4 regions of the Geobacillus lituanicus genome follow, and region 3 is predicted to be linked to each of the others. Evidence: riboswitches for the same ligand, from Rfam matches in the RefSeq annotation. Region 3 holds a riboswitch; each other region holds the start of a gene.
What was found. Region 3 has a riboswitch for S-adenosylmethionine ahead of mtnK (S-methyl-5-thioribose kinase). Riboswitches for the same ligand answer to the same signal wherever they lie in the genome.
Positions count from the first base shown of each region.

Region 1: linked by a shared signal. The riboswitch ahead of ACR1UW_RS04045 (phosphoadenylyl-sulfate reductase) and the one ahead of mtnK (S-methyl-5-thioribose kinase) in region 3 are both predicted to bind S-adenosylmethionine.
Region 2: linked by a shared signal. The riboswitch ahead of ACR1UW_RS15985 (methionine ABC transporter ATP-binding protein) and the one ahead of mtnK (S-methyl-5-thioribose kinase) in region 3 are both predicted to bind S-adenosylmethionine.
Region 4: linked by a shared signal. The riboswitch ahead of metK (methionine adenosyltransferase) and the one ahead of mtnK (S-methyl-5-thioribose kinase) in region 3 are both predicted to bind S-adenosylmethionine.

Region 1 is NZ_CP194773.1:811,517-819,230, forward strand. It holds gene ACR1UW_RS04010 (arginase family protein) at 1-310, shown strand, start outside; gene ACR1UW_RS04015 (acylphosphatase) at 410-694, opposite strand; gene ACR1UW_RS04020 (sirohydrochlorin chelatase) at 764-1,510, opposite strand; gene cobA (uroporphyrinogen-III C-methyltransferase) at 1,521-2,297, opposite strand; gene cysC (adenylyl-sulfate kinase) at 2,714-3,325, opposite strand; gene sat (sulfate adenylyltransferase) at 3,338-4,498, opposite strand; gene cysP (sulfate permease) at 4,530-5,603, opposite strand; gene ACR1UW_RS04045 (phosphoadenylyl-sulfate reductase) at 5,619-6,326, opposite strand; SAM riboswitch class I at 6,623-6,729, opposite strand; gene ACR1UW_RS04050 (DUF1128 domain-containing protein) at 6,866-7,090, opposite strand; gene ACR1UW_RS04055 (low molecular weight protein-tyrosine-phosphatase) at 7,294-7,714, shown strand, end outside.
Region 2 is NZ_CP194773.1:3,112,431-3,120,144, forward strand. It holds gene ACR1UW_RS15960 (cysteine desulfurase) at 1-18, opposite strand, end outside; gene sufD (Fe-S cluster assembly protein SufD) at 15-1,325, opposite strand; gene sufC (Fe-S cluster assembly ATPase SufC) at 1,343-2,122, opposite strand; gene ACR1UW_RS15975 (MetQ/NlpA family ABC transporter substrate-binding protein) at 2,502-3,356, opposite strand; gene ACR1UW_RS15980 (methionine ABC transporter permease) at 3,371-4,039, opposite strand; gene ACR1UW_RS15985 (methionine ABC transporter ATP-binding protein) at 4,029-5,057, opposite strand; SAM riboswitch class I at 5,150-5,259, opposite strand; gene ACR1UW_RS15990 (sterol-binding protein) at 5,333-5,677, opposite strand; gene ACR1UW_RS15995 (thioredoxin family protein) at 5,831-6,145, opposite strand; gene ACR1UW_RS16000 (toprim domain-containing protein) at 6,142-6,501, opposite strand; gene ACR1UW_RS16005 (YusG family protein) at 6,578-6,814, opposite strand; gene gcvH (glycine cleavage system protein GcvH) at 6,889-7,272, opposite strand; gene ACR1UW_RS16015 (arsenate reductase family protein) at 7,366-7,714, opposite strand, start outside.
Region 3 is NZ_CP194773.1:1,226,155-1,233,868, forward strand. It holds gene ACR1UW_RS06195 (ABC transporter permease) at 1-345, opposite strand, end outside; gene ACR1UW_RS06200 (sugar ABC transporter ATP-binding protein) at 287-1,837, opposite strand; gene ACR1UW_RS06205 (sugar ABC transporter substrate-binding protein) at 1,834-2,997, opposite strand; gene mtnA (S-methyl-5-thioribose-1-phosphate isomerase) at 2,984-4,051, opposite strand; gene mtnK (S-methyl-5-thioribose kinase) at 4,118-5,308, opposite strand; SAM riboswitch class I at 5,394-5,562, opposite strand; gene ACR1UW_RS06220 (carbon-nitrogen family hydrolase) at 5,656-6,471, opposite strand; gene ACR1UW_RS06225 (pyridoxal phosphate-dependent aminotransferase) at 6,570-7,714, shown strand, end outside.
Region 4 is NZ_CP194773.1:2,970,163-2,977,876, forward strand. It holds gene tbcS (tetraprenyl-beta-curcumene synthase) at 1-1,046, opposite strand, end outside; gene ACR1UW_RS15175 (gamma carbonic anhydrase) at 1,266-1,808, shown strand; gene metK (methionine adenosyltransferase) at 1,877-3,088, opposite strand; SAM riboswitch class I at 3,218-3,332, opposite strand; gene pckA (phosphoenolpyruvate carboxykinase (ATP)) at 3,801-5,387, shown strand; gene ACR1UW_RS15190 (Rpn family recombination-promoting nuclease/putative transposase) at 5,512-6,462, opposite strand; gene ACR1UW_RS15195 (DUF2584 domain-containing protein) at 6,743-6,985, opposite strand; partial or broken gene ACR1UW_RS15200 (alpha/beta hydrolase family protein) at 7,054-7,350, opposite strand.

The DNA.
Region 1 (7,714 bases), 410 kb from region 3:
GGCGCTTTTGGACGCCATCCCGACCGGGAGCGTCTATATCAGCATTGATAAAGATGCGTTGCGCCGCGAAGACGCCGTGACGAACTGGGATCAAGGGATGATGCCGCTTTCCCGGCTGCTCGCTTGTTTGCGCCTTCTGCTATTCTATAAAAAAGTGCTCGGCGTGGACATATGCGGGGAGTACCCGCAAGCCGCTGTCGATGTATTCCATCCATTTTGCCGTGAAGCGCAGCAAAAAAATGAGCGCGCAAATACGGCCATTTTGGAGACGTGTTTTCAATATGCGGCGCCGCATTTGCGGCCGGCTTAAGCAGGACGGATGGTGATCCCGCTTTTTCATTGGTGGAAAGAGCGCTTGGCGGCAGACGGACAACGTCTGCGCTGGGAATAGATCCAAGCGGTGCAACAGTCAAATGCCGCTTCCGTACACAATGCGGAACTTAGTTTCGTCAGGGCGGACGGGGCGCGGCTCAACGTGCATGCGGGAAACTTTGGCAAACATCGTGCCGGCTTCAATCGTATCCAAAAACAGTTGGAGCGCGCTTTCATGCCCTTGGGCTTCCATCTCCACCGTCCCGTCATCGTTGTTTTTCACCCAGCCGGTCAGCTGGCGTTTGAGCGCTTCGTGTTGGACGAAATAGCGAAACCCGACGCCTTGCACGCGCCCTTCGACCATGACATGAACCCGTTTCATCATGATGAAGCCCTCCTTCGCTGCGGTCGCTTCGCTTCCATCATACCATGAAAAAAGGAGCTTGTCTGCTCAAGCTCCTTTTTTCGCTGCCGACAGCGCCTGCACCTGTTGTTGAATGAGCGTTACAAGCCGCGGATGATACCCTAAGTATGAGCATAAATGCCACTGTTGATCGGAAACAGGCATCGCTTGCAGCTTCCGTTCGACTGTTTTCATTAAAACGCCGGTAAACAGCAAATACGGCACGATAAAGACGCGCCGGTATATGGATGCCTGCGCCCGCTTGAACCCTTCGTCAAGCGTCGGGCGGATGGCGGCGAGAAAACAAACGTCAACGTGCGGCACGCTCGTTTTTTCTTGCAAGCGCCGGGCGATGGCGGCGATGTCGCGCTTCGTATCCGGGTCGCTGCTGCCGCGGCCAATCAGCAGAACCATTGATTCATGATCAAGCGGCGCCGGCTGCTCGCCGATGCGGTCGATGATGATGTCAATCATTGCATCGTGGACGCCAAACGGCGCTCCGCAGACGATCTCCAAAGACGGATGGCGCTGTTTCGCTGCTTTAAGCGCAGCCGGAATGTCCTGTTTGGCATGTCCGGCGGATAGAAGCAGCAACGGGATGACGATCACACGGGTTGCCCCTTGGGCGGCGCAACGGTCAACGCCGGTCGCAATATCCGGCTCAGCCAGCTCAACGAAGCACAGTTCTTGAATCGGGATGTCGATGGCCGCCTTGCATTGTTCAACGAAGCGGGCTGCTTCTCGGCGCGCAGCCGGAACCCGGCTGCCGTGGCTGACGTACAAAATGGCTTCCATCGCCATTGCCTCACGAGGTGGCGCCGGCGGCTGCCGATGATGACAGCAACCGCTCAAACCATTGAATGTTGGCGCGCAGCCGGACGACATCCCCGATGATGACCATGCTTGGATTTTCGATGCGTTCTTTGGCGGCAATAGCGGCGATTGTCGCCAGCGTGCCGGTGACCGTGCGCTGGATGGGGGTCGTTCCCCACTGAATGATCGCCGTCGGCGTATCCGGCGCCTTGCCGTATTTCATCAGCTGGCCGCAAATGTATGGCAAATTGTGGACGCCCATGTAAATGGCGATCGTATCAATGCCTTTGGCGAGGCTTTCCCACTTAATGTCTTCGCGGGTTCCGTCGCGGCGATGCCCCGTGACAAAGGCGACGCTGGAGCTGAACTCGCGATGGGTGACAGGGATACCGGCGTAAGCGGCCGCCGCGATGGCCGATGTGACGCCAGGGACGATCTCAAACTCGATCCCGTGCTGAACGAGCGCTTCCGCCTCTTCACCGCCGCGCCCGAACACAAACGGATCGCCGCCTTTTAAACGGACAACTGTTTTTCCTTTTTTTGCATGCAGAACGAGTGAACGGTTGATCGTTTCCTGCTGCATAGCATGGTAGCCGGGCAGCTTGCCGCAAAAAATGAGTTCAGCGTCTGGCTTGGCATATGCCAGCAAGTCTTCATTAATGAGGCGGTCGTACAAAATGACGTCGGCTTGTTGAATGCATTTCAACCCTTTGACGGTAATGAGTTCCGGATCGCCGGGGCCGGCCCCGACCAAATATACTTTCCCCATCGTTGTTTCAGCCCTTTCTGTCGTGATCCCGTCAGCTGCCGGCAGCAGTGCAAACGTTCCGTTGACGGGCGTGTTGATTAACCATTAAAAACCAGTTGATATCGCTCTATTCCTAGCTTTTCTGCCGTAGTCGGCAAGCAGTTCGCTTGCCGTGCCGACTGGGCATGCGTACAGCATGCCCTCCTCGAACAATGAACGCTTTGCAGGCAAATGACATTTGCCCGCCGGCGTTCTTGTTCGTGGGAAGAGGCAGAAAAGCTTGTGTTCAGCCATATGATTCTGTGTTTTTAAGTAAAGTAATGGATAATCAACACTCGTGTTCCGTTGAATTTCATTGTAAACGGCCTGGCCGTGGCATGAAAACGACTTTGTAAAATCGTCTCCCACTCTTTTTTCGAGTGGGAGACACGGTATCGTTAATGGGTTTCCGATGCGGGGATGAATCCGCGCTCCCGCAAATACGCGAGCACTTGCTCGACACATTCGTCCACCGAATAACGATGCGTTTCGATGGTCAGCTCCGGCGCTTCCGGCGCTTCATACGGCGAATCGATGCCGGTGAATTCGCGGATTTCCCCGCGGCGCGCTTTTTGATACAGCCCCTTTGGATCGCGCTTCTCGCACTCCTCAATCGGGCAGTTGACATATATCTCAATGAATTCGTCTTCCTCGACTAAGCGGCGAACGAGCGCCCGGTCTTCGGCAAACGGTGAAATGAATGCCGTTAACACGAACTGGCCGCTGTCGACAAACAGTTTGGCGACTTCGCCGATGCGGCGGATGTTTTCTGTCCGATCGGCGGCGGAAAAGCCGAGGTCTTTATTGAGCCCGTGGCGGATATTGTCGCCATCGAGAACGTAATTTTGAATGCCAAGCTCAAACAGCCGTCTGGAGACGGCGTTCGCCACCGTCGATTTGCCGGATCCGGACAGGCCGGTGAACCAAAGGACGGCGCTATGATGGCCGTTGCGTTGGCGGCGATCTTCTTTTGTCACCGATGTATGATGCCAAACGATATTCGTGCTCATCTCGCTCCTCCTTTAGCGTGTCGACGGGGTGACCGTTTCGCGTTGTTGCAGCCCTTTGATCAAAACGGCGGCCACTTCCGGACGGCTGAATGTGCTCGGCGGCACTTGGCCGTTGCGCAACATTTCACGGACTTTCGTGCCAGAAAGGACAACGTGATATTGCGCGTCGTGCGGGCATGTTTTCGTCGATGCCATGCCTTCGCATTTCGTGCAATAAAAGCTGTGTTCGAAAAAGAGCGGTGTAATGCCAAGCTCTTCGGCCGTAAAGTTCGAGAAGATTTTTTGCGCATCATACGTGCCGTAATAGTTGCCGACGCCCGCATGGTCGCGGCCGACGATGAAGTGCGTGCAGCCGAAGTTTTTCCGCACCATGGCATGGAAAATCGCTTCGCGCGGACCGGCATAGCGCATCGCAGCTTGGAAGACGCCCAAGAAAACGCGGTCTTTCGGATAATAGTTTTCCAGCAGCACTTGATAGCTTTCCATCCGGATGTCGGCCGGAATATCGTCCGCTTTCGTTTCGCCGACGAGCGGGTTTAAAAACAAGCCGTCCACGATTTCAAGCGCGCATTTTTGAATGTATTCATGGGCGCGGTGAACCGGGTTGCGCGTTTGGAAGCCGACGACGGTATTCCAGCCGAGTTCGGCAAATCGTTTCCGCGTTTCGGCCGGATCGAAATAAAACGGAGCAAACTGGCCTTTGTCGGTCCGTTTGACGAGCGTAACCGCTCCGCCGACGTACACATCTGGTTTTTCAAACAGCTTGCGCACGCCCGGGTGAGCGAGTTCATCGGTTTTATAGACGAGCTTGGCTTCTTTCGTTTTATCCGGGCGGTAAATATCGGCGATTTCAATGACGCCGTAGACGTCGCCGCCATAAACGAGTTTCGCTTTGTCGCCGACAGCGAGTTCACTCGCTTTTTCTTCCGTCACCGCCAGCGTGATCGGAATGCTCCAGACAGTGCCATCAGCGAGGCGCATCGTTTCTACGACCGCATCGTAATCGGCTTTCGTTAAAAACCCGGTGAGCGGGCTGTAGGCGCCTGTGCCGATCAGCTCAAGGTCGCTTAGTTCGGCTTTGGACAGCTCGATCGTTTTCGTTGCTTCATCGATTGGGTAATCCGGATTCCAACGGTTGATCAATGTGCCGCCATGCGGAATGCTCAAACTCATGTTCATAACCTCCTAGATTGATAGATGTTCATTAAATGCCGCCGCCATGTTCATGAAGCGAACGCTCTTCTTCGGCGACTGTTTTTTTTAAGCTGATGACGCCAAGCGTCGCCAGGCAGACGCTGAAGATGGCAATCACCGTGTAAACATCGCTGTCAAGCAACAGTTTCACAAGGCTGTACGAAATGACAAGGGAAAATATTGGCGAAACAAACCACACTTTCAACAGTTGCACGACAATCCGCTTTTGCCAAATCGACATCCCGCTTTTCGCCGTGCCGATGCCGATGATCGCCGATGTCGTAATCTGCGTAAGCGGAACAGGCAAACCAAACAGCGACGAAATGATGACGAGCACGGCTCCCGTGCCGGAAATGGCGCTTCCTTCAAACGGGGAGAAGTTTGTAATTTTCTTTCCGTTTGTTTCTAACACGCGATGCCCAAGCAACAGGGCGCCGGCAGCGACAAACAAGCCGCCGAAGATAGTTGCCGGCCCGACCGCCATCAGCCCGGCGCCGACGAGCGGCCCGACGGCATTGGCCACATTGTTCATGCCGGCGGAAAACGCCTCGAGAAAGCCGGTGACAACGAGCAAGGCCATGAATGTTTTTTGCCAGCGCCCTTGTTCAAGCTGCGGATATTTTCGCTTGAGCGCCAAAAACCATTTGCCGACAGCCAGCGTAAACGAAAAGGCGACGATCGGGATCACGATCCATACCGACACGATAAACAGCAGCTTATGAAAGTACACCGCCTGATAGGCGATGCCAACGCCGACGACTGATCCGACGGTGATCTCGCTCGTCGAGAGCGGAATGCCCATGATGTTCGCCGCAAAAAGTGAAATGGCCGCCGCCGTTAAAATGATGACGACGATTTTGACGGTGAGGATCGAAGACGGAATAATGCCCGACCCGATCGTTTTCACTACTTCTCCGCCGCCGAGGCTGCCGAGAAACACGCCGATGCCGCAAAGAAGGAGGGCCATCGACTTTTTCGGAATGGCGCCCGACCCGTACGCGACGCCCATCGAGGCGGCCGCGCCGCTCGCCCCGATGTTCATGGCGAAGAAAAAGGACACAATAAAGGCAATGGCAAGGAGCATATCGTTGTTCTCCCCTTATGTGAGATGGAGCCCGCACTCCGTTTTCCCCTGGCCGGCCCAGCGCCCGGAGCGCAAATCGTTCGGATCCGATGCCGGCGCTGTGCAAGGGGCGCAGCCGATGCTCGGGTAGCCCCGGTCATGGAGCACGTTGTACGGAAGACCGTGTTTATATACGTAATTCCAAACGTCTTTCCACGTCCAATGAATGAGCGGGCACACTTTAATGGAGCGGAATTTGTCGTCTTTATTGATGTACTCGACATGGCGCCGCGTCGGCGACTGTTCGCGGCGCAAGCCGGAAATCCAGGCGGTGACGCCGGTCAAGACTTCCCGCAGCGGAATGACTTTGCGCAACTCACAGCATTTGTTCGGATCGCGTTTCCATAGTTCATCGCCGAACTGTGCAGCCTGCTCCTCCAGCGTCAAGTGCGGCTGTTTCATCACGATGCGGAGCGACGGGTATTTTTCCTGTACGTTCGCGATCGTGTCGTACGTCTCTTGGAAATGCAGCCCTGTATCCAAAAAGACGATTTCCGCATCCGGCTTGACTTGGGAAATCAAATCAATGAGCACAATCCCTTCAATGCCGAAACTGCACGCATAGACAATGTCATCGCCGTATTCGCGGTACGCCCAAGCGAGGACAGCCAGCGCCCCTTTTGTTTCATCGTCGGACGGAAAAGACGGTTTTTCGGCCGTTTCCCATTGGTCATATGTGAGCATCGTTTCCCCCTCCTTAAAATCAAAGAAAATCAACGTAATTAGTCGGATATTCATCCGGCAACGGGCAGCCTAGCGATAAAAACGCCCCTTCCATTTCGGAAAGAGCGGAAGAACGAGGGACGCCTTATCTTCCACCTGAATCCGTGACAGAAGTGTATCAAAAATGCTGGGAAACCCAATCGTGTCGAGACTTCGACTCCATTTCGAATGTTCACCTATTAGGTGAAGAACCCCGAGTGCAATATTTTGTTGATTGATCCAGTTTTCTTGGCAGCTTTGAACGCGTCTTTATCACGGATTCAGGTTCCAAAATGGATCCCATTTTGCTGGAATTAGCACCTTGCCAAACGCGGCAGGTTGCCGGGGTTCATCGGGCCAGTCCCTCCCCCGCTCTTGATAAGCGTATGTAGTTGTATTTAATTGATTAAAATTTTAACACAATTGGCGCTAATGTCAATCCTAGTTTTTCGATAGGAATTATTTTTTTTATATACATAGGCAGCTTCGCGGCGCTTCCATTCGGTGACGGAAGGAGAGGATTACCGCTTGCGCAGGCTCCCGAGCTCCTCGACAATGGCTTGTATTTCGCTTGGACTGAACGTTTCACGCTTCATGACCATGTCGTAAATGTCTTTCAGTTCGTCATACCACGCCTCGGAAAAATGGGACGGCTTAATCGCATCAAAATTGAGCACTTTTAATTTTTTCTTCAGCTGTTCAACCATATATTCGACGTTTTCTGCCGACGGTTTCGATAAATCCATCGTTCCGCTCCTTTCGTGGCAGGTTATCATGTATTGTACCACACCGGCGGGGAAAAAGGGGAGAGGCAATATAGTCCGCGCCAGCGTTAGGTGGTAAAATATAGGTGCATGTGCACGAACTGCTAGAAAGCGGCTATCAAGCGCTTGGATGAAAAGGGAAAACTAATGCCAAGAAAACGGGATGGAAAGGAGTGGCTGCTTCGATGGTCAAAGTGTTGTTTGTTTGCCTCGGCAACATTTGCCGTTCGCCGATGGCGGAAGCGGTATTCCGTCATTTGGTGAACGAACGGGGGCTTGACGGACAGATTGTCGTTGATTCAGCGGGAACGGGCAGCTGGCATGTCGGGGAGCCGCCGCATGAGGGGACAAGGCGGATTTTGAGTGAAAACGACATTGACTATTCCGGCATCCGCGCCCGGCAAGTCGGGCGCCGCGACTTGGAGGAATTTGATTACATCATCGCCATGGACGCCGCCAATTTGAGCGATTTGCGCCGGCTCGCCGGGCCGAATTCGCCGGCGGTGATCGCCCGGCTGCTTGATTTTGTCCCGGATCGGGAAAAAGACGATGTGCCGGATCCGTATTATACCGGGAATTTTGCCGAAGTGTACCGCCTGATTCGCT
Region 2 (7,714 bases), 1.3 Mb from region 3:
AATGTCGTTTACATTCATGATTGAACTTTCCTTTCAATCACTTCAATTAATTGGTTTTTCACGCCTTCAATCGGAATTGCTTCGACGACCGGCGCCAAAAAGCCGTGGATGATGAGCCGTTCCGCGTCGCGTCTCGGAATGCCGCGGCTCATTAAGTAATACAATTGGATCGGATCGACGCGTCCCACCGATGCCGCATGGCCCGCCATGACGTCGTCTTCATCAATGAGCAAAATCGGGTTCGCATCGCCGCGCGCTTTTTCGCTCAACATCAAGACGCGCGACTCCTGCTCGGCGTTCGATTTTGACGCGCCGTGCTCAATTTTGCCGATGCCGTTGAAAATCGAGGTCGCGCTGTCGCGGACAACACCGTGCTTCAAAATTGTCCCTTCTGTATGCTTGCCGTAATGGATGACGCTCGTCGTAAAGTTTTGCACTTGCTCGCCGCGGCTGACCGCGACCGTTTTCGTATCGCCGAACGAGCCGTCGCCGACAAGGCGGGTGATGTTCTCGGAGACCGTATTGCCGTCATTCATCAGCCCGAGCGCCCATTCGATCCGTCCATCGCGCCCCGCGATGCCGCGCCGATTGACATACGTCGTGGTGCCTTTGGCCAAATGGTCGACAGCGGCGAAAAAGACGCTTGCGTTCGCTTGAGCAAACACCTCGGCGACCACATTAACGACCGCGTTTCCTTCGCGGCTTGCTGATATATAATTTTCGACAAACACGACGCGGCTGTTGTCTTCCGCCACGACGATGACATGGTTAAACAAGGCGATGTCGTCTTCGTCTTGAATATAGACCGCCTGAAGCGGCGTTTCAATCTCCACATTTTTCGGGACATAGACAAACACACCGCCGTTGAGCAGCGCCGCATGGAGCGCGGCAAGGCGGTGCTCATCCGGCTTGACCGCCGTCATCAAATAGTTTTTCAGCAAGTCGCCATGCTCGCGCGCTGCGGTGAAGATGTCGGTGAAAATGACGCCCTTCTCCTTCAACTCATCGGACAGCGACACATACGCCGGCGTATGGTTGCGCTGCACGTACAAATTTTTCGTTCCTTCGCCGGCTTGCATGAGCGCCTTGACCGCTTCAGGCAAGTCATCGAGGCCGGCATATGGCGCACTGTCAACGGCATGGCGTGAGAAGCCAGTGAAGTTCCAATTGTCGATTTTCGTTTTCTCCGGTTTCGGAAGCGGCAGCCGCTCCGCCAACCGAAGCGCCTCAAGGCGCCGCTCGGTCAGCCAGCCCGGTTCGCCGCGTCCGCTTGAGAACGTGCGGATGTAGGTTTCATCGAATGGGATTTTCGTTTCTGTCGCCATAGTCCTCCTCCTAACGCTTACGCTTCTTGTCCGACCGTTTCGTCTTCGATGCCGAGTTCTTTTTTGATCCAGTCGTACCCTTCCGCCTCAAGCCGCTGCGCCAGCTCCGGACCGCCGGACTTGACGATGCGCCCTTGCATCATGACATGCACATAATCCGGGGTGATGTAGTTGAGCAGCCGCTGGTAGTGGGTGATGATCAAACAGCCGAACTCGCTGCTGCGCATTTCGTTGACGCCTTTGGCGACGATTTTGAGCGCGTCGATATCGAGGCCGGAGTCGATCTCGTCCAAAATGGCGATTTTCGGCTCAAGCATCATCAGCTGCAAAATTTCGTTCCGCTTTTTCTCCCCGCCCGAGAATCCTTCATTCAAATAGCGGTGCGCCATATCCGGATTCATTTCCAAAAACGCCATTTTTTCATCGAGCTTGCGGATGAATTTCATGAGCGAAATTTCGTTGCCTTCGCCAAGCCGGGCATTGATCGCCGCGCGCAAAAAGTCGGCGTTCGTCACTCCACTGATTTCGCTTGGGTATTGCATCGCCAAAAACAGGCCGGCGCGCGCCCGTTCGTCGACTTCCATCTCAAGGACATCCTGGCCGTCGAGCGTCACCGATCCTTCTGTCACTTCATATTTTGGATGGCCCATAATGGCCGATGCCAGCGTCGACTTCCCCGTTCCGTTCGGACCCATGATGGCGTGGATTTCCCCACCTTTGACTTCCAAGTCCACTCCTTTTAAAATTTCCTTTCCCTCCACGGCGACGTGGAGATTGCGAATCGTCAATACCGCCATGCAGCATACCTCCAATTCTCAATTGAGAGTCAATTCGCTCGCTTGTCTTCTAGCGATCGCTCATTCTCATTTTATTCTCATTACAATTTTATAACAAATGAAAACTGCCTGCAACTTCCCTGCTCTGTTTTTCACGATGGCCGTGTGAAAAACCGCATCTTTTATTTATTTTACACGAAAACCGCAAGCTTGTACGAGTTTTTGCAAAAAAAAAGACCCCGTTTTTTCCGGAGTCTAGTGAGCCGCCGTACTGGCGCGTTTGAACGGCCGATGAAGAGCGGAGAAACAGGTCGGCCGCGGCGTCTCTCCATCCAAAGCGGTTTTGAACTTTCGGGCGGCTCTTTTTTGTGCAAAAAATAACGGAAGCGATTCGCTTCCGTTATTGATTGTTTGTCGCCGCTGGAATGACGGCGCCGTGGTATTTTTCTTTGATGAAATCTTGGATTTCTTTCGATTGCAGCACTTCGACAAGCGTTTTGATTTCTTTCCGGTTTTCATCGCCTTTGCGCACCGCAATAATGTTCACATACGGATTGTTTTTCGGCGATTCGACGGCGATCGGGTCTTTCGCCGGATCCAAGCCGGCGTCAAGCGCATAGTTGGCGTTGATCAAAACCGCATCGCCTTCGCCGTTTTTGTAAATTTGCGGCAGCAGCCCGGCGTCGACGTCGGCTTTAAATTTCAAATGTTTCGGGTTTTCGACGATGTCGTTGACCGTTGCTTTCGTTTTGTCGACGCCCGGTTTCAGCTTAATGAGCCCCTTTTCTTGCAGCATCGACAAAATGCGGCCATGGTCGGCGACCGAGTTGCTCATGATGATCGTTGCGCCATCCGGCAGCTCTTCAATGCTTTTGTATTTTTTGGAATACAGGCCGATCGGCTCAATGTGAATGCCGCCGGCGTTGACGAAATCATAGCCGTGTTCTTTCATTTGCGATTCCAAGTACGGAATGTGCTGGAAGTAGTTGGCGTCGATTTCTTTATCGGCCAACGCTTTGTTCGGCAAGATGTAATCTTGGAACGTAATGATCTCCAAGTCGATGCCTTTTTTCTTCAAAATCGGTTTCGCTTTTTCCAAAATTTCCGCGTGCGGCACGTTCGACGCGCCGACTTTCAGTTTCACCAATTCGCCGCCTTTGCCCCCCTCGGCCGCGTTGTTGTTGTCGTTGCCGCCGCACGCCGCCAAAGCGAAGACAAGAACAGCAGCGAACAGGGCGCCGAGCCATTTTTTCATCGTTTTCTTCCTCCTTATCGTTTATCAATTTTGGAAGTGACAACGTCACCGATCAACTGAATGACAAAGACAATGACGAGCACCAACACGGTCGCGACAAACGTCACATCGTTATGGCTGCGCTGGAATCCTTCCAAATACGCCAAGTTCCCAAGCCCGCCGGCGCCGATGGCTCCAGCCATCGCCGTATAGCTGACGAGCGACACGGCCGTCACCGTAATGCCGGAGACGAGCGCCGGCAACGATTCCGGCAGCAGCACTTTCCAAATGATCGTCCACGTTGAGGCGCCCATCGCTTGGGCTGCTTCGATGACGCCTTTATCAATTTCGCGAAGGGCAATCTCCACCATGCGGGCGTAAAACGGCGCGGCCCCAATGACCAAAGCCGGCAGCGCCGCATTGGCGCCAAGCATCGTCCCAACAAGCCAGGTGGTAAACGGAATGAGCAAAATGATCAAAATAATAAACGGAATCGAGCGGAAAATGTTCACAAACGCCGCAATCACTGTATTGACAAACCGGTTTTCCCATAGGTTGCCCTTCGCTGTCAAAAATAGAAGCAAGCCAAGAACGATTCCGAGGACGAAAGTGGCCGCCACCGCCACTCCCGTCATATACAGCGTCTCGACCGTCGCCGCCCACATTGTCTCCCATTGGACGTTCGGCAGGAGGTTAGCGAGCATCGTGAATCACCTCCACCGCCACCTGCTGGCTTTGAATGTAGTCAAGCGCCCGGGCAATTTCATCCGCCGCCCCATCGATGTGCACAAACAGCACCCCATAAGCGCCTTGATGGGTTTGCGAAATTTTCCCTTGCAAAATATTCATATCGACGGCAAATTGCCGCACGACCTGGCTGATGAGCGGCTGGCCGGCCGCCGCGCCGACAAACGTCAGCTGCGCGATCAGCCCGCTCGGATATTGGCCAAACAAATGGGAAATCGCCTCTTCCGTCTCTTCCGGCTCGACGAGCTGCTTGACGAACCGCTTCGTGATCGGCTGCTGCGGGTTGCGGAACACGTGCAGCACGTCGCCCTGCTCAACGATTTTGCCGTTTTCCATCACGGCGACGCGGTCGCAAATTTTGCGGATGACGTGCATCTCATGGGTGATGAGCACGATCGTCAGCCCGAGCCGCTTGTTGATGTCGACAAGCAGGTCCAAAATCGCATCGGTCGTCTGCGGGTCGAGCGCCGATGTCGCCTCGTCGCAAAGCAGCACTTTCGGGTTGTTGGCGAGCGCCCGGGCAATGCCGACACGCTGCTTTTGCCCGCCGCTCAACTGCGACGGATACGCCTCTTCCCGCCCCGTGAGCCCGACGAGCTCGATCAATTCATCGACCCGTTTTTGCCGCTCCGCTTTCGGAACACCCGCAATCTCGAGCGGAAACGCAATGTTTTCCCGCACTGTGCGCGACCAAAGCAAGTTGAAATGTTGGAAAATCATCCCGATCTCTTGACGCGCCTTGCGCAGCTCCCGCCCTTTGATGCGCCCCATGTCGCGGCCGGCGACGATCACCTTGCCGCCCGTCGGCTTCTCGAGCCCATTGAGCAAGCGGATGAGCGTACTTTTCCCCGCGCCGCTGTAGCCGATAATGCCGAAAATTTCCCCTTCGCGAATCTCAAGCGACACATTGTCGACGGCCGTGACCGAGCCGTTAGCCGCTTGATAGATTTTTGTCACATGTTCGAGTGTAATCATCGTTTCACCTTCCTTCCTCCCCAAGGCGGCGGAGCGCAAAAAGAAAACCTTTCTGCCCGCAGAGAACAGAAAGGTATGATGCACCATTCCGTCTCTTATCTCTCAAAGCAGGCCGCTTTGTGTGAATTGGCACCTTTTCAGCGCAGGCGCTGACGGTTGCCGGGCTTCATTGGGCACATCCCTCCACCTCTCTTGATAAGAGCGCAACAATCGCCTATTCGATTGATTACAGCTGTGATTGTATCACCTTGTGTCGAACATTGTCAATAAAAATTTCACCCAACATGCCGATACGGCTTGGCCAAATGGAGGAGCGACTCAAGCAGCAACAGATGGCGAAAGCTTCCCGATACATGCACTTCGCGCAGCCGGACGAGCTGCTGCAGCTTCAGCTCGCCGCCTAAAAGCGAGCAGAGCGCTTTTTTGGAGCCGCGCACCGTCAAGACGTTCCGTTCATCGGGTTCCCTTCCGGCGGCCGGCTCCTTGCCGAGCGCCACCATGGCGGTCTCTTCCTCGCTTTCAAAGCGGACATACAGCTGCTCATCCGGCAAAATCGGCAACAAATGGCGCAACGTTTGCATCCGTTCCATAAACTGCCCTACCAACTCGCGCATTTCCATTGAGCATCCTCCCCCCATCTCCTTTGTCCTTTTATTTCCATGCCGAGGGGGGAGAATCCTTTACAAAAATCTCGACAGCCGCCGTGGCGAACCAACGCCGTTTTTGTCATTTCCCAAGAAATGTGTCAAACGGCGTCAAAAAACGGCGGATCGTCAGCGCGGCAAACGGGCGCGGATCGCTTCGTACAAATAAGGGACCGAATGGAACGCATACCATTTGCCGATGATCTCTCCGCCGGCGAAAAGAAGCAGGCACGGAACGCTTTCAATTTTCCACGCCGCCGCCTGCTCGGGGATGTAGTTGATGTCCGTTTCGCAAAACGGTATGTCCGGAAACAATTGTTCTAGGACAACAAGCATGCGCCTCGCCAACTGGCACGTGCCGCACAGCGGGGTATACAGCGAAAGAGCCAGAAGCGGCTCCCCTTCCACCATTCGCTTAATATCGTTTCGACCGATTGTGTTCACTCGCCTCTTCCTCTCATGAACGATTCGATACGGACGTCAAAATGGGCGCGCAGCAGCACATGCGCCAAATGCCAGATCGGAGCGGCCGCCACTTCGCGATACGCCCGGTCAATGTAAATATGCCCCGCTTCCGGAAACGCGCGGCGGAACTGCCGGCGCAATTTTTCCCCCGCCTCGTCGGCATCGGCGAGCACGTACACATCCCGCCCTTCGAGTTCATCGGCCAGCTCCTCGAGGCGCGCATCGCTGATCGTGCCGTTCGTGCAAATGATGACAACCGGCTCGTTCAGCACGGCCGCCACTTTTTCCTTATCTGACCGCCCTTCCACAATAATCACTTTTTCCGCTTGTCGCATGTCCGACCCACCTAACGTGAATGAGGATACAATATTGTATGGCAACAGAAAAGCAACGGCCATCCGCCGTTGCTTCCTAACACCAGCCCGCCTCCCCGTCGCAGTCGACATATTTTTGATCCGGTTCAACGGTAGCGGTGACCTGCTTGTAAATTCTTCCATTTTGTTCGCTATACCCGTTTTTCCACGCGACGGCCGCCGGAAGCGGAAGGCGGCCGATGAGCTCGCCTTCCTCGTACAGCTCGATCGTGCGGCCGTTCCATTTGCCGGTGACCCGGTCCGTGACATCCAGTTGCTTCGTTTGCAGCACCATTGCGAGCACCCCTTTTTTCATCAAATTCCGGTATGTATAGGGTGCCCGGCTCGAAGCGAACTTTGCAGGAACGTTTATCCTTCGTTGATCATCGCTTCGTATTGTTCGGCCGTCAACAAGTTGTCCACTTCGCTCAAGTCTTTCGGCTCGATGACGATCATCCATGCTTTTTCATACGGCGATTCGTTCACATATTCCGGATTGTCGTTCAACGCTTCGTTCACTTCGACGACCGTGCCGCTGATCGGCGCATACAATTCCGAGACGGTTTTCACCGACTCAACGCTGCCGAACGGCTCGTTCGCCGTCAGTTCCGCGCCGACTTCCGGCAGCTCGACGAAGACGATGTCGCCCAGCTCCGATTGGGCGAAATCGGTGATGCCGATGCGCACTTTGTCCCCTTCGACGCGCACCCACTCATGCTCTTTCGAATAACGGAGTTCTTTTGGCGTGTTCATCAAATCCCTCCAGTGCGGCAAGTTGTGTTCTTTTTCATCATAACCGATTTTTCGCCAAAACTCACTGAATTCATTTCATTTTGGCCAAATTTTTTATGTTTCCGTCGAAACGCGCCCGGCGAAAAACGACTCGTAGTCTTGTTCGCGGAATCCGACCACGACCCGCTCGCCGTCCGTTAAAATCGGCCGCTTGACGAGCATGCCGTCCAAGGCGAGCCACGTGAGCATCTCGTCTTCCGAGGCGCCATCGAGCTTGTCTTTCAATCCGAGTTCGCGGTATTTCATGCCGCTTGTATTGAAAAATTTTTTGAGCGGCAGCCCGCTTTTTCGATGCAAGTCGGCGAGCTGTTCTTTCGTCAGCGGCTCGTCGACCAAATGCACCGTTTGCACCTCAATGCCGTGTTCATCGAGCCAACGCTTCGCCTTCCGGCACGTTCCGCAT
Region 3 (7,714 bases):
GACGCCGAGCAACAGCGGCACGAGCAAGGTGACGAAAATTTCTTGGCGATGCAAGACAAGCGCCGCCGCACTGGCAATCGTCGCCAAGCTCACTGTCGAACCGACCGACAAATCGAAGCCGTCGACGATGAGCGAAAATGTAATGCCAATGGCCACCAAGGTGACGATGGAAATGGAACGCAAAATGTCGCTGAAGTTTTCATAGGTGAAAAACCGGTCTTGTGTCAGGCCAAAATAGGCGATTACAGCCAAAATGGCAAGCAGTGTGCCATGTTTATACAAAAATTCAAGAATGAACGGCGCCGCTTTTTTCGACGGCGGCGCGGAAACGGCCGGCTGGCTCATCGATCTCACCTCCGCTGCAATAGTACACAAGCTGTTCATAGGTTAGTTCTGCGGCCGGCAGGCGGGTGAGTAGCCGGCCGTCAGCCATGATGTAGATGGTGTCGCACACCTCAAGAAGCTCGTGAAATTCACTCGAAAAATATAGTACTGTTTTTCCTTCATCGGCGAGAGCACGGATGATGGAAAACACCTCTTGTTTGGCGTGGACATCGATTCCTTTCGTGGGCTCGTCGAATAGAAAAACACGCGCGTTTGTGTTCAGCCATTTGCCGATGACGACTTTCTGCTGGTTGCCGCCGCTTAAGTGGCGGACAGCGGTCGAAGGCGACGGCGGATGGATGCCGAGCGAGCGGACAAGTTCGTCGGCGGCGTCCGTTTCCTTCCTCCGGCTGATCCATTGCCAGCGCGACAGCCGGGAAAGGAGGCGGACGGTGATGTTGGTTTTCACTGACTCGGGCAAGAACAGCCCTTGTTTGCGCCGTTCTTCCGGAATAAGACAAAGGCCGGCGGCAATCGCTTCATGCGGCGATGAAAATGTATAGCGCCGGCCGTCAAGTTGCCATTCGCCAGACGTCTTCCGGTGGGCGATGAGGCTTTCAGCGAGCTCCGTTTTGCCGGCGCCAACCAAGCCGGCGATGCCGACGATTTCGCCGCGATGGGCGTAAAGATCGACCGTCGTGCCGGTTTTTTCGATCGTGATCCCACGGACGGCAAAGGCGATGTCGCTTCCATGCGCGCGCGTTTGTTTCATGGCGGCGGCTCGCCTTGTTCCGGTCATATGAAGGACGATGTCTTCAAGCGGCAAACCGCGGGCGGAACCATGGTAGACGACGCGGCCGTCGCGCAAAATCGTCAGCTGGTCGGCGATTTCCTGCACTTCTTTCAGTTTATGAGAGATGTAAATAAAGCCGACGCCTTGCTGTTTCAGTTCCGTGATGATGGCAAACAGCCGCTTCGTTTCGGCTTCGCTCAAGGCGGCGGTCGGTTCGTCCAAAATGATGTAGCGCGCATTCGATGACAACACTTTGGCGAGCACGATCAGCTGTTTTTCATGGAGCGAGCAGTCGCGCACGAGCTTTGCCGGCGAAATGGCAAGGCCGACGCGGCGAAGCAGAGCAGCGGCCCGTTCTTTTTCCCGGCGCAGCGAGCGGATCGGTTGTTTCTTCACATCAGCGAGCTCATCAGCCGCCAAGTTTTCGTAAACGGGCAATCCTGGGAAAAGCGCCGTGTCGACCTCTTGGACGACGAAGCCGATGCCGGCTCGTTTCGCGTCAAGCGGCGACGAAAAGGTGCAGTTGACGCCATCGATCGTGATCGTGCCGGCGTCGGGAGGAATGGCGCCGGCCAAAATGTTCATGAGCGTGCTTTTGCCGGCGCCGTTCATGCCCAAAAGGGCGTGGACTTCGCCTGGACGGACGGCAAAGTCCACGCCGTCAAGCACGCGCACCGCGCCAAACGATTTTTCAATGCCTCGCATTGACAGCTCGTTCATTTTTTGTTCACCTGAGCTTCCAACGTTTTCATCCATGGCGAGATGGCGACGTTCGATTGCCCCCAGCCCGGAATGTATTGCGACAGCTCATTCATCGACACTTGTTTGTCCGGAAGATCGGACCGTTTCACTAAATGTGGTTCAAGCGAGTAAATGTTCGGCGTTTTCTCGCCGGCGATTTTTTGATAGGCGAACCGCACCTGAACGCGGCCGACTTCCGCCGGATCCGTCGCTGTTGTCGCCACCCACGGACTGTTCGGTTTTTGGATCATTTGCAAGTCTTCGTCACTCAAATCGATGCCGTATACTTTGATTTCCGTACGCCCGGCTTGCTCGATGGCGCGCGTCGCTCCTTTGGCGAACTCGTCCCAAGCTGCGAAGACGGCGTCAATGTCGCCTTTGTTCGGATATTTTTTCAAGATGGCCTCCATTTGCGTTTGCGTGTCCAAAGCCGTGTTGGCGCTCGCCGTACCGAACTTGGCGACTTCTTTTATGTTCGGATAGCGTTTTTTGAACGCCTCATAAATGACGTGGCGCCGCTCCATTGGAGTAAAACCGCCGACCCAAATCGTGACGATGTTGCCCTCTCCATTTAAATCTTCGGCGAGTGTTTTTAACGTTTTCCAGGCGAGGCTGTAGTCGTCTTGGTCGATGACGGTGACGCCGGGAACGTTCAAATCGTTGTCAAAGGCGACGACCGGGATGCCTTTTTCAATCGCTTTTTTCACCGGGCCTTCGAGCGCATCAGCGCGGCCGTGATCAAGCAAAATGGCATCAACGTTTTGCGTGATGGCCGTTTCTACGTATGAGGCCATTTTCGTCAAGTCGTTGTCGGCGTTGTAAATTTGCACTTCGCCGCCGAACTTTTGCACTTGTTCTTTGACGCCGGCGATGTATTGCGACGAGAACGTGCCGATGGACATTTGCATAATGGCGGCGATTTTCACCGGTTTTTTCAGCTTCTCCGGGATGGCCGCCTGCTCGCTGCTCGATGCGGTTTGGCTGTTGGATGAGGCGGTGTCGCCTTGGTTGGCCGTTTGCTTCGTTTCGTTGGCCGGCTTAGAGCTCACGGCGTCTTGCTCGTTCGTGCAGCCGGCCAAGACGGAGAACACGGCAAAGAAAAGAAGAAAAAGGAACGATAAGGCCTTAAATCGTTTCATGCTGCTCCTCCTTTGCAAATAACGCTGGCAGTGCCGCGCTGTAGCTGCCGCGGACGATGCCTTTTTCGGTAATGATCGCGGTAATCAGTTCGTTTGGCGTCACGTCAAACGCCGGGTTATACACGTTGACGCCTTCCGGGGCGACGCGCACGCCGGCCAGATGGGTCACTTCATCCGGATGGCGCTCTTCAATCGGGATGTCTGCCCCTGTCTTTGTCGCCAAATCGATGGTGGACAACGGTGCGGCGACGTAAAACGGAATGCCAAACGATTTGGCGAGCAAGGCGAGGCCGAACGTGCCGATTTTGTTCGCTGTATCGCCGTTTTGTGCGATCCGGTCGGCTCCGACGATAATGGCGCGAATCCCTTTCGCTTTGATCGTTTGCGCCGCCATGTTGTCCGTAATAAGCGTGACGTCGACGCCTGCTTGCATCAGCTCCCAGGCGGTCAGACGCGCTCCTTGCAAAACGGGGCGCGTCTCAAGGGCGTACACGGATAACTCGATCCCTTTCTCTTTCGCCAAATAAAACGGGGCGAGCGCCGTGCCGTAGCGGGCGGTGGCGATCGAGCCGGCGTTGCAAATCGTCATCACCCGGTCGCCTGGGCGAAAAAGCGATAACGCATGTTCGCCGATGCGGCGGCAGACATCTTCGTCCTCGATTTGGATGCGGATCGCCTCGTGAATAAGCGCCGTTTTCGCTTCGTTGACCGAGGCGGCGTCTTTGGCGGCGGCAGTGAGCCGGTCAAGCGCCCAAACCAAATTGACGGCCGTCGGGCGGGCGCTTGCCAAATAATCGCGGTCTTGCTTTAGGCGGCTATGGAACTCGTGGACCGTTTCCGCTTTATAATGCGAGGCGGCGAGCGCCAGACCATAAGCGGCGGTGATGCCGATCGCCGGCGCTCCGCGCACTTTCAGCGAGGCGATCGCATCGTACACGTCTTCAAGCGTATGCAGGTCGATATATTCTGTTGCTAATGGCAATTTTTGTTGGTTTAAAATCGTGATATGCGTCTCGCGCCACTCGACAGAGCGCGGGATGGCAAAGGTGTCCATCGTCGTCTTCCTTTCTTTTCACATTTTTCGTTGATCCGAGCCGGCACTGGGCCGGTCGGCGCCGCGTTACTGTTCGGTTTCTGCAAACACTCGGCGGAAGCCGTCCGTTCCGGTCAGCTCGTTGCGCTCGACAATTAGGCGGCGGCCGAGGCGGAGCGCGTGTCGTTTGGCGGCAAGGCGGGCTTCTTTCTGCTCGATGCCGTCAAGGTCGGCCACATGGGCGAGGCCGATCGTCCGGCGGATGACTTCGCAGCCGGCAAAGCCGACAGCATCGATGAACGCATGCCGGAGCACTTCGTCAAGCAAGCCCGGTGTCGCGGCGTACGTCTCGATGCTTTTGGTGCGCCAAAGCTCCGAGAATATGGACGCAAAGACGTCCCAGGTCCGGTCGATGTGATCAAAGAGCGGTTGGCGCTCAACGTCAGGGCGGGACAACGCATTTAACAGCAAGTTGGCGAAAAACTGCCCAAGGTCAAAGCCGATCGGGCCGTAAAAGGCGAATTCCGGGTCGATCACTTTCGTTTCGTCGGTGCTTGCGAAAATGCTGCCGGTATGCAAATCGCCATGCAGAAGCACATCGGCTTCGGTTAAAAACTTGCGCTTCAACTTCGCCGCTTCCAAACGGAGGCGGTCGTCATTCCAAAGCGTTTCGACGTCCGGCCGCAGCTCGTCTTCGAAGTTGTTCGTGTCATGGTCGAAAAATGGATCGGTGAAGACGAGATCTTCGGTGATTTTGCACAGCTCCGGATTGACGAAGCTTTGCGCCAATTTCTTTTTCTCTTGCTGGTTCATGCCGAAATCGGATGTGTAAAACGCTGTTTTGGCGATAAATTCGCCGATATGCCGGGACAAAAGCGGTAATGTTTTCCCTTCGATCAACCCTTTGCGGGCGATTTGCAGACGGGACAAGTCTTCCATCACGGTAATGGCAAGCGATTCGTCAGAATAGTAGACGTTCGGCACGTATTGCGGTACATAGCTGGCAAACGTGCGCAACGCGTTGCTTTCAATAACCGCGCGCTTTAACGTGAGCGGCCAGCTTTCGCCGACGACTTTCGCGTACGGGAGCGCCTGTTTGATGATGACGCCTTGCTTCGTTTCCTGATCGACGATATGAAAGACTAAGTTTAAGTTTCCGTCGCCGATTTCGCGGCACACAAGCGGCGCCCCGTCTCGGAATAGGCCGAGGCGGACGGCGAGGGCGGTCGCTTTTTGTTCGGTGAGCGGTTCGTAAACAGTGGATTGGACAATCGTCATTTTCACGTTCCCCCTTTAGGTTTTGGCAAATGAAAAAGCCTCTTTCGCATACGGAAAGAGGCTTGAAGATGCATCGTCTTCGCGCCTCTTATCTTTCAGAAAGACATCGGTCTTTCTGTTGGACTTAGCACCGTGCCCTGCGGAAGCGGTTCGCTTCCGGCGCCGCCTTTGGCGTGCGCCCTATCTCACGATAGCATTACGGTCGGTTGCTGGGCTTCATTGGGCCAATTCCCTCAGCCAACTCTTGATAAGAGTACCGATCTAGCTATTAAGTTTTTGCAATTTTCACGATGTTAACAATCGTTTGGTTGCTTGATTCGAATGATACAGGTTGGGCTGGCGGATTGTCAATACGTTTTGAAAAATTTTTTTGCCGCCTCTTCATAATCGTGCGGCCGGCGGTCGGCAAACACCGGGATGCGTGCGCGGACGTCCGCAACGAGCGAGGGATCGATGTCGGCCGAGAGAATGCCCGGCTTCTCGTCCGCCTCGGCGATAATTTCGCCCCATGGGTCGATGATGAGCGAATGGCCGGCGAAGACGTTGTTCGGGTCGCGTCCGGCCCGGTTGCAAGCGACGACATAGCATTGGTTTTCAATCGCCCGCGCCATCAGGAGCGTCCGCCAATGGTGAAGGCGGGGAAGCGGCCATTCGGCGACGACAAACAGCACTTCCGCTCCGGCCAACGCATGGGCGCGAATCCACTCCGGAAATCGGATGTCATAGCAAATGACCCCAGCGCACGGCAGCCCGTCAAGCGAGAACAAGCCTGGCTCGTTTCCCGGCTGCAAATACAAATGTTCATCCATCAATTGGAACAGGTGAAGCTTGCTGTATTCGCCGACGATTTGGCCATGGCGGTCGGCCACGATCATCGTGTTTGTCACGCCGGCGGCTGTTTTTTTGGCGACCGAACCGGCGACGAAATGGACGCCGTACGTTTGCGCCAATCGGGAAGCGAGCGCCTTCGCCCGTTCGGCGCCTTCGTCGGCAATTTCATCCAGGCGCGTCAAATCGTAGCCGGTCGTCCATAACTCTGGCAGCACGATGATGTCAGCGCCGTCTTTGGCAGCGGATTCCACGGCCTGTTCGGCTTGCTGTTCGTTTTTTGCTGGATCGCCAAATGCAATGTCAAGCTGCAGGCAGGCGATGCGGATCGTCATGAGCGTTCACCTCGGAAAAAAATTTTTCTTTACATTTTGCTTTTAACGATATATGATGTTGCACTAGAATTTCAAGAATTTTTGAGAAGGTGTGGACGATGACGATCGAATTTCCCTTTTCCGAACTGCTTGAACAGCTGCCGAAGCAGTTTTTCGCCTCGCTCGTGGCGAAAGTCGGTGCGAAGATCAAGGCGGGTTATGATGTGATCAACTTAGGGCAGGGCAATCCGGATCAGCCGACGCCGGCGCACATTGTCGAAGCGATGCAGAAGGCAGCCGCGAACCCAAAATACCATAAATATTCGCCGTTTCAAGGCTACTCGTTTTTGAAAGAAGCCGTAGCGGCGTTTTACGCGCGCGAGTACGGGGTGACGATCGACCCGGCCCGCGAGGTCGCCATCTTGTTCGGCGGCAAAGCCGGGCTTGTCGAGCTGCCGCTTTGCCTCGTCAACCCGGGCGATGTCGTGCTCGTCCCGGACCCGGGTTATCCGGACTATTGGTCGGGAATCGCGCTCGCCCGCGCGCGGATGGAAATGATGCCGCTTGTCGCGGAGAATGGGTTTCTGCCGGATTATTCGGCCATTCCCAGGGCGGCGGCCGACCGGGCGAAACTGATGTTTTTAAACTATCCGAACAACCCGACCGGCGCGACGGCGACGAAGGAGTTTTTTGCTGAAACGGTGGCGTTTGCGGAAAAGTACGGCATAGCCGTTGTGCATGATTTTGCCTATGGCGCGATCGGCTTTGACGGCCAAAAGCCGGTCAGCTTTCTAGAAGTGGACGGGGCGAAAGACATTGGCGTTGAAATCTACACGTTCTCGAAAACGTACAATATGGCCGGCTGGCGCGTGGCGTTCGCTGTCGGCAATGAGCGGATCATCCGTGCCATTGAGTTGTTGCAAGATCATTTGTACGTCAGCTTGTTCGGCGCCGTCCAAGAAGCGGCGGCAGCTGCGCTCCTCGGCCCGCAAGACTGCGTCGCGGAGCTCGTTGCCTTGTACGAGGCGCGCCGCAATACGTTTATTCATGCTTTGCGCGCGATCGGCTGGGAAGCGCCGGCGCCGTCTGGATCATTTTTCGCCTGGCTTCCGTTGCCAAAAGGCGCATCATCCGCCGAATTTGCCGATCTGTTGCTTGAGCGGGCGCACGTCGCCGTCGCCCCAGGCATCGGTTTTGGAAAACACGGCGAAGGGTATGTGCGCGTTGGATTGTTGACCGATGAAGCGCGGCTTCGCGAAGCGGC
Region 4 (7,714 bases), 1.5 Mb from region 3:
AAGCGGTACGCTTTTCCGTTCCAATAAAAAAACATCGACGCCGCCCCGCCGGCGCGGACGAGCCGGCGCGCCAGCCGGTGCAGACCGCGTTGCTTTTTCACCTTGGCATCCGACAAATACAACCCAAGAAGCCCTCGGTGAATAAGGCGGTGAAACTGGCCGTGCGGAAGGGCGCTGACATGGCGGTCGGCCTCTTCGATGAAATGGCAAAGCCGCTCAAGCATCACCGTTTCATTCGGATAGTAAAAGCAAAAATTCAAATCGCCGCCGGCTCGATCTTCCTCTTGATCGATCAAATAGTCGAGCAAAATGTGCAGCCCTTGAATGTATGGAAAATAACCGTCGCGCACTTGTCTCGCCATCTCCAGCGGCAGCGATTCGCCAAACGCATAGGCGACGAGACAGAAAATGCCGAGCGTCGAACCGGAGCAGGCGGAAAACTCATACCATTCCATCGGCGGCAAGGCGTCTTTGTATTGCGCGAACCATTTCTCCAACCGCGGCACCCGCTCGCTCGCTTCGACATGTTTATGTACTTGCAAGTCGCAATAATATCCGGCCAACTCATGTAAAAACGGGGCAATCGTCTCGTAATGGCGCACCGTCTCGAGCACCTCTTGGCACGTGCGGACGAGCGCCGGCAAATAGCCGCCGTCTTCCTGCTCGCGGCGATGGCGGTAATAGTTCGACGGCTCGGCGCCGATTGTCAACGCGTCCGGCATTGAATCGTGCAAGGCGCGAAAGTCGAGCGGATCAAGCGAGGTGCTGCGGTCGCACAAATTATCCAAATAATCGCTGATCGTCTGGTAAGCCACGATAAAGCGGATGCAATCCTCCATGTTTTCTCCGGCCAAAAGCGCCAAAATGGAGCCGCCTTCGCAATGGAACGTTTTCGACGCGATGCTCGCCAAGGCCTGGCGCCGAAGCTCCGGGTCGGGAATGCGCTCGGCCTGGCGCCGCCAATAGGCAAGCTCGCGGTGGACGAGAGGGAATACATCGCGATAAACCATTTTCATTAACGCAATCGGGTGTGTCGGGATTTTCAATTCGCTCACCTCGGGCGCAAAACACCGTGATCTTGTCGCCTAACCTGTCATCGGCAAAGGGGCGGATACGCCGTCTTTGCCAGCTTCATCCTCTAGTATTTCCATTTTCAAGACCGAAGCAAACCGAAAGGGCGCGTTCGCTTTCGTTGGCGATTTGGGCGCCTCGTTGTACAATACATGGTGAACGATCGATTTTGCCATAGAAAGGAACGAACGCCCATGATCTATCCGTACAAAGGAAAAACGCCGCAAATCGCCGCCTCCGCCTTTATCGCCGACTATGTGACGATCACCGGCGATGTCGTGATCGGCGAAGAGACGAGCATTTGGTTCAATACCGTCATCCGCGGCGACGTGGCGCCGACGGTGATCGGCAACCGGGTCAATATCCAAGATAACTCAATTTTGCATCAAAGTCCAAACAATCCGCTTATCATTGAAGACGGGGTAACCGTCGGCCATCAAGTCATTTTGCACAGCGCCATCGTCCGAAAAAACGCGCTCATCGGCATGGGCTCGATCATTTTGGACCGCGCGGAAATCGGGGAAGGCGCATTTATCGGCGCCGGCAGTTTAGTGCCGCCGGGCAAAAAAATTCCGCCCAACACGCTCGCCCTCGGCCGCCCGGCCAAAGTCGTCCGCGAACTGACGGAAGACGACCTCCGCGAAATGGAGCGCATCCGCCGCGAATATGTGGAAAAAGGGCAATATTACAAAGCGCTGCAGCAAGCCGCGCGTCCTCACGAAAAAGAGCTGCCGTAATCCGGCAGCTCTTGTTCTGTTGCGTTTGCCGACGCCTGAAACGACTCGCGCATCCGCGCCGTCCGGCCTTACTTGTTCGCCAGCGCCAGCGCTTGTTCTCTCAGCGTCGTCGCTTTATCAGTGCGCTCCCACGGCAAGTCGATGTCCGTACGCCCGAAATGCCCGTAAGCGGCCGTCTGTTTGTAAATCGGGCGGCGCAGGTCAAGCATTTTGATGATGCCCGCCGGGCGGAGATCGAAGTTGCTGCGCACGACCTCAATCAAAATGTCTTCCGACACTTTGCCGGTGCCGAACGTATCAATGGAAATCGATACCGGACGGGCGACGCCGATCGCGTAGGCGAGCTGCACTTCGCATTTGTCGGCCAGTCCTGCCGCAACGATGTTTTTCGCCACATAGCGGGCCGCATACGCCGCCGAGCGGTCGACTTTCGTCGGGTCTTTGCCCGAGAACGCACCGCCGCCATGGCGGGCGTAGCCGCCGTACGTGTCGACAATGATTTTCCGCCCCGTCAGCCCAGCATCCCCTTGCGGACCGCCGATGACAAACCGTCCTGTCGGGTTGATGAAATAGTTCGTGTTCTCATCAAGCAGCTCGGCCGGCACGACCGGTTTGATGACATGCTCCTTAATGTCGCGCTCGATTTGCTCTTGCGTAATTTCCGGATGGTGCTGCGCGGACACGACGATCGTATCGACGCGCACCGGTTTGCCGTTTTCATCGTATTCGATCGTCACTTGCGTTTTCCCGTCCGGCCGCAAGTACGGCAAGACGTCCGTTTTACGCACTTCCGCCAATCGACGCGCCAAGCGGTGCGCAAGCGAAATCGGCAGCGGCATCAATTCTTCCGTCTCATTGCAGGCGAACCCAAACATCAATCCTTGGTCGCCGGCGCCGATCGCTTCAATTTCCTCGTCAGTCATCTGACCTTCGCGCGCCTCAAGCGCCCGGTCCACCCCCATCGCAATGTCCGGCGACTGTTCGTCAATCGACGTCAGCACCGCGCACGTATCGGCGTCAAATCCGTATTTGGCGCGCGTGTAGCCGATCTCCCGGACCGTATCGCGGACGATGCGCGGAATGTCCACGTACGTTGATGTTGTGATTTCCCCACTCACGAGCACCAGCCCGGTCGTCACGCTCGTTTCGCAGGCGACGCGGGCGTTCGGGTCTTTTTCCAAAATGGCATCCAAAATGGCATCAGAAATTTGGTCGCAAATTTTATCCGGATGTCCTTCTGTCACAGACTCTGACGTAAACAAGCGGCGTTTGGCTGACATTCGGTTTGTTTCCTCCTCTTAACATAATGTGGCGACACGGAACTCATTTCCCTTTTTCCCTTCGCAATATAAAAAACCTTTCCTGTAACGGCTGAGGAAAGGTCATGGCAATCGTATTGCTTCCTTTCACTCTTATCGTTCAAGGACTGCGCCTTGCCACAGGTTAGCACCATTTCACACATGTCCAGTTGTGACGGTTGCTGGGCTTCATCGGGCCTGTCCCTCCACCGGCTCGGGATAAGAGTATCCGTTCAATGAATTATCTTATCGCAATTGAAGGAACAAAGTCAACCGCAGAAGTGAATTTTTTATCATCCCGCTTCCGCGCACGAACCCAAGCAAAGGAGGAATGAGCGCCTTTCCCTTGCCTCCATAAAACAAAGGGAAGCTAAACGCAGCCCCTTTGTTTTGTATAGGAGGGGAGCGCGTCTATATAAACGTGCCGCTTCCGGCTGCATGCTTGAACAAGACGAGGCGGATTTGGCAAACGTATTGCCGATTTGGGTCATCACTGCCTGCTTCCTTAATAGCAAGACAGTAAGACAACCCGGGAACGGCCGCCTCCCGCTTGAAGCCCAGGCGGGAGAGCGTGCAAAATCTGAAAAATAGGCAAAATAAGTTCAAAAAAACCCACACAATTAGTATGGACTATTAATAAAAATGTGTTATACTATTTTCAAGAGTGATTACAAAAAGAAGGCAGGTTGTGAACATGGGGATCGCAAACATGACAAATAAGCTGGATGTATTGCTGCAAAAACCGTACGTACATCACCAATTGTCCGCCGCCGAGCTCGTCGAGAAAGTATTGCAGCGGAACGAAGGACGGCTGACCCACACCGGGGCGGTTGCCGTGACAACCGGCAAGTACACGGGGCGGTCGCCGAAAGACAAATACATCGTCGAAGAACCGTCCACGAAGCAAACGATCGACTGGGGAACGGTCAACCAGCCGATCTCTCCGGAAACGTTTGAGAAACTGTACGACAAAGTGCTCGATTATTTAATGAAACAAGATGAACTGTTCGTCTTTAAAGGCTTTGCCGGCGCCGATCCGAAATACCGGCTGCCGATTCAAGTCGTCAACGAATTCGCCTGGCACAACTTGTTCGTCCATCAGCTGTTCGTCCGCCCGAGCGCCGAGGAGCTCGCCGCGCACGAGCCGCAATTCACCGTCATTTGCGCGCCGAACTTTAAAGCCGACCCGAAGGTGGACGGGACGCGCTCGGAAGCGTTCATCATCATCTCGTTTGAACGGCGCACCGTGTTGATCGGCGGCACCGAGTATGCCGGCGAAATGAAAAAATCGATTTTCTCGGTCATGAACTATGTGCTGCCGGAACAAGGCATCCTGCCGATGCACTGCTCGGCCAACGTCGGGCAGGAAGGCGACGTCGCCCTCTTTTTCGGCTTGTCGGGAACGGGAAAAACGACGCTCTCGACCGACCCGAACCGCCGCTTGATCGGCGATGACGAACACGGTTGGTCAAGCCGCGGCATTTTCAACATCGAAGGCGGCTGCTATGCGAAATGCATCAAGCTATCGCGCGAGAAAGAGCCGCAAATTTTTGACGCCATCGGCTTCGGCGCGGTGCTCGAAAACGTCGTTCTCGATGACGCGACGCGGGTGCCGAATTACGACGACGGCACGCTGACGGAAAACACACGCGCCGCCTACCCGCTTCAGGCGATCCAAAACATCATCGACCCGAGCGTCGCCGGCCATCCGTCCACGATCGTGTTTTTGACAGCCGATGCGTTCGGCGTCCTGCCGCCGATCAGCAAGCTGACGCGCGAACAGGCGATGTACCATTTCTTAAGCGGCTACACAAGCAAGCTCGCCGGCACCGAACGCGGCGTCACCGAACCGGAAGCAACGTTCTCAACGTGCTTCGGCGCACCGTTTTTGCCGCGCCCGGCCGTTGAGTACGCGGAAATGCTCGGGCAAAAAATCGCCGAACACAACGTCCGCGTCTTTTTGGTCAACACCGGCTGGACAGGGGGGCCGTACGGCGTCGGAAGCCGCATGAAGCTCGCCTACACCCGGGCGATGGTGCAAGCCGCCGTCGAAGGGGAGCTCGACAACGTCGAAACGGTCAAAGATCCGATTTTCGGCCTCGCCATCCCGACCCGCGTCCCGGGCGTGCCGGATGACGTCCTGCAGCCGCAAAACACATGGGCCGACAAACAAGCATACGAACAAAAAGCAAAAGAGCTAGCGCAAAAATTCCGCGCCAACTTCCAAAAATTCGCCCACATCGATCCGTCCATCGAAAAACTCGGCGGACCGCTCGTTTAACAAGACCCCAACCGGACAGGGAGCCGTTCCCTGTCCGGCTGTTTTTTCGAACGCATAAAATGATTGTCGTCGATCCCCCGGGATTTTTGTACGATTGGAGGTCGACGACAATGCGAAGGCGGGTTTACTTCTTCAGCTGTTCAATCTTTTCCGCCGGCAGCCCGGTCAGTTCGTGGATCGTGTCGACATCGTACCCTTTCGCCAACATTTTCTTCGCGACGTCGATTTTCCCTTCCTCGATCCCTTTTTGACGTCCCTGTTCAATCCCTTGCTTCATCCCTTGCTTTATTCCTTGTTTCAACCCTTGTTCGATTCCTTGTTTGACTCCTTGTTGAATGCCTTTCTCGATTCCCCGCTGTTCGTATGAGATGATGAGCTCCATCACTTGTTTCGCTTCCTTCGTCTCCATTTGGCTCACCTCGTTTCGCAGTTGGATTTCCTCCGCTTCGGACAACCGCAAATACGTTTCAAAAAACCCAAACAACAGCCGCTGCTTCGCCTCATCGAGCTCGAGGCGGACTAGCATGCGCAAAAACTCCTTTTTCACTTCCACCTTCTCGCTTTCATTATACCCCATTTTGCTTAACAAGGCGGCGGCAACCGGATTGTCACGGCGGATGTACTCGCGCCACGGCAGTTTGCGCAGTTCCACCGTCAGAAAGCGGAAGTCAAGAACCGTCAAAAATGGAAATTGAATCATCAATGAGGAAGGTTCGTCGTGGCGTTCGTCGTAGCTGAAGATGGCAATCGGGAAGATGCGGCGGCGGTGTTTTTGAAACAAGCGGCTGAAGTAGAGGAACATTCGCTCGGGGAACGTCCGCTGCTTATAGCTTTGATGTTCGACGTGAACGATGACGAGCCCGTCTTCCCCTTTTACCTTTGTTTCGACCAACAAGTCGACGCTGCGCTTCTCCCCGGCTGTCACGTCGGTGAACAGCTCTTCGGAGAGGAAAGAGAGATGGTGAACGTCGATGTGCTCGTACACGTCAGGAAAGAAAAGAAGCAAAAAGTCTTCGAAAAACGTCGACAGCAGCTCCTTGAACAACCGGTCGTGATCGATTCGCTGTTTGGCCACGTTTTCCCTCCTTGCGGCATCGAATGCATCGTATGATATTCGCTCTCCGCGGCCAAACTCCTTCTCCTCCCCTCTACTTTTTTTATGGTATGATCAAACGTCGCACAGGAAATCCTCAAGCAAAGGCTATTTTTATGCTTGTCTGAATCGGCCTGACGCCACAAGTTAACCATAGACGGAAAAAACTTGAGCCAAGAGCGCAAACCGTTCTTCCGTTTGCGCTCCTGTCCGATGAACCCGTTCAGCTCTCATTCAGCCGCTTCGTGGTGTGCAGCCTCGTTCAATTCGTCGAATACAGGCTGACGAGCTCATACGTCACCGTCGTCCGACTGTCTTCCCATTCGAGCTTTCTCACGACCGCGACGCCGCTCGCTTCGCTTTGCACCGTCCGGCGCACTTCAAGCGGCACGTCAAGCGGATACAAGCGGTAGCCTTCTTTTTTCAACACAAACACATTTCCTTGAACGCGCTGTTCCTTTCCTTTTGTCACAATGACCGTCTGCAGCTCCATCGGCATGCCCATATGATCCCAACCTCCTTGGCACCCCATCGATTCGTTGGCGGCCGCGCCGCCTTTCTACTCGTATCGTATCACACCGTCGGCTGTTGTTTCATCCATTCCGTGAGCCTTTGCACCGTCTCGCGATTGGCTTGCGGCGGAAAATAGTGGGTGAACGTGGGGAAGTACCAAGCCGTGACCGGTTTGCCGAGCTGCTTCAGCCGCCGTTCCAGCCGCCAGGCGTGCTCAATCGAGACGTTTTCATCGCGCTCACCGTGGATGATGAGCACCGGGGCCTTGAGCCGTTCCAGATGATAGAGCGGCGTGCGGTGCCGGTAGCGCTCCGGGCATTTGTTCGGCGTCCCGCCGATGACGCGCTTCATCATCTTTGGCGAGGAGACCCCGACTTCTAAGCGAGAGCGAAAGTCGGGGAGGAATCGCCCTTCCTCCTTTCTTTTGTATATGATAGAATAAGAATGTGGAGAAAACCGTTGAATCAAGGCACTCCAATCCCCGTTACTCGATGTAGGGAGTTGGTTGCAGGAAACGTTGCAACCGTAAAACATCGAGCGTACATCCGTCTGTTGTGCGTGGAAGTCAAGTACTGCCTACAGACATGCCGAGCCACTCGGTAGCGATATAGGCATGACCTATGTCGTTGGGTAGTCGTCAACCTGCCCCTGATGCAACCCCAAGTCAAGGAAGGAGGACGAAGTCCGTTCGCACTTCTGGGGAGTTGCAAGCCCCCGCTTC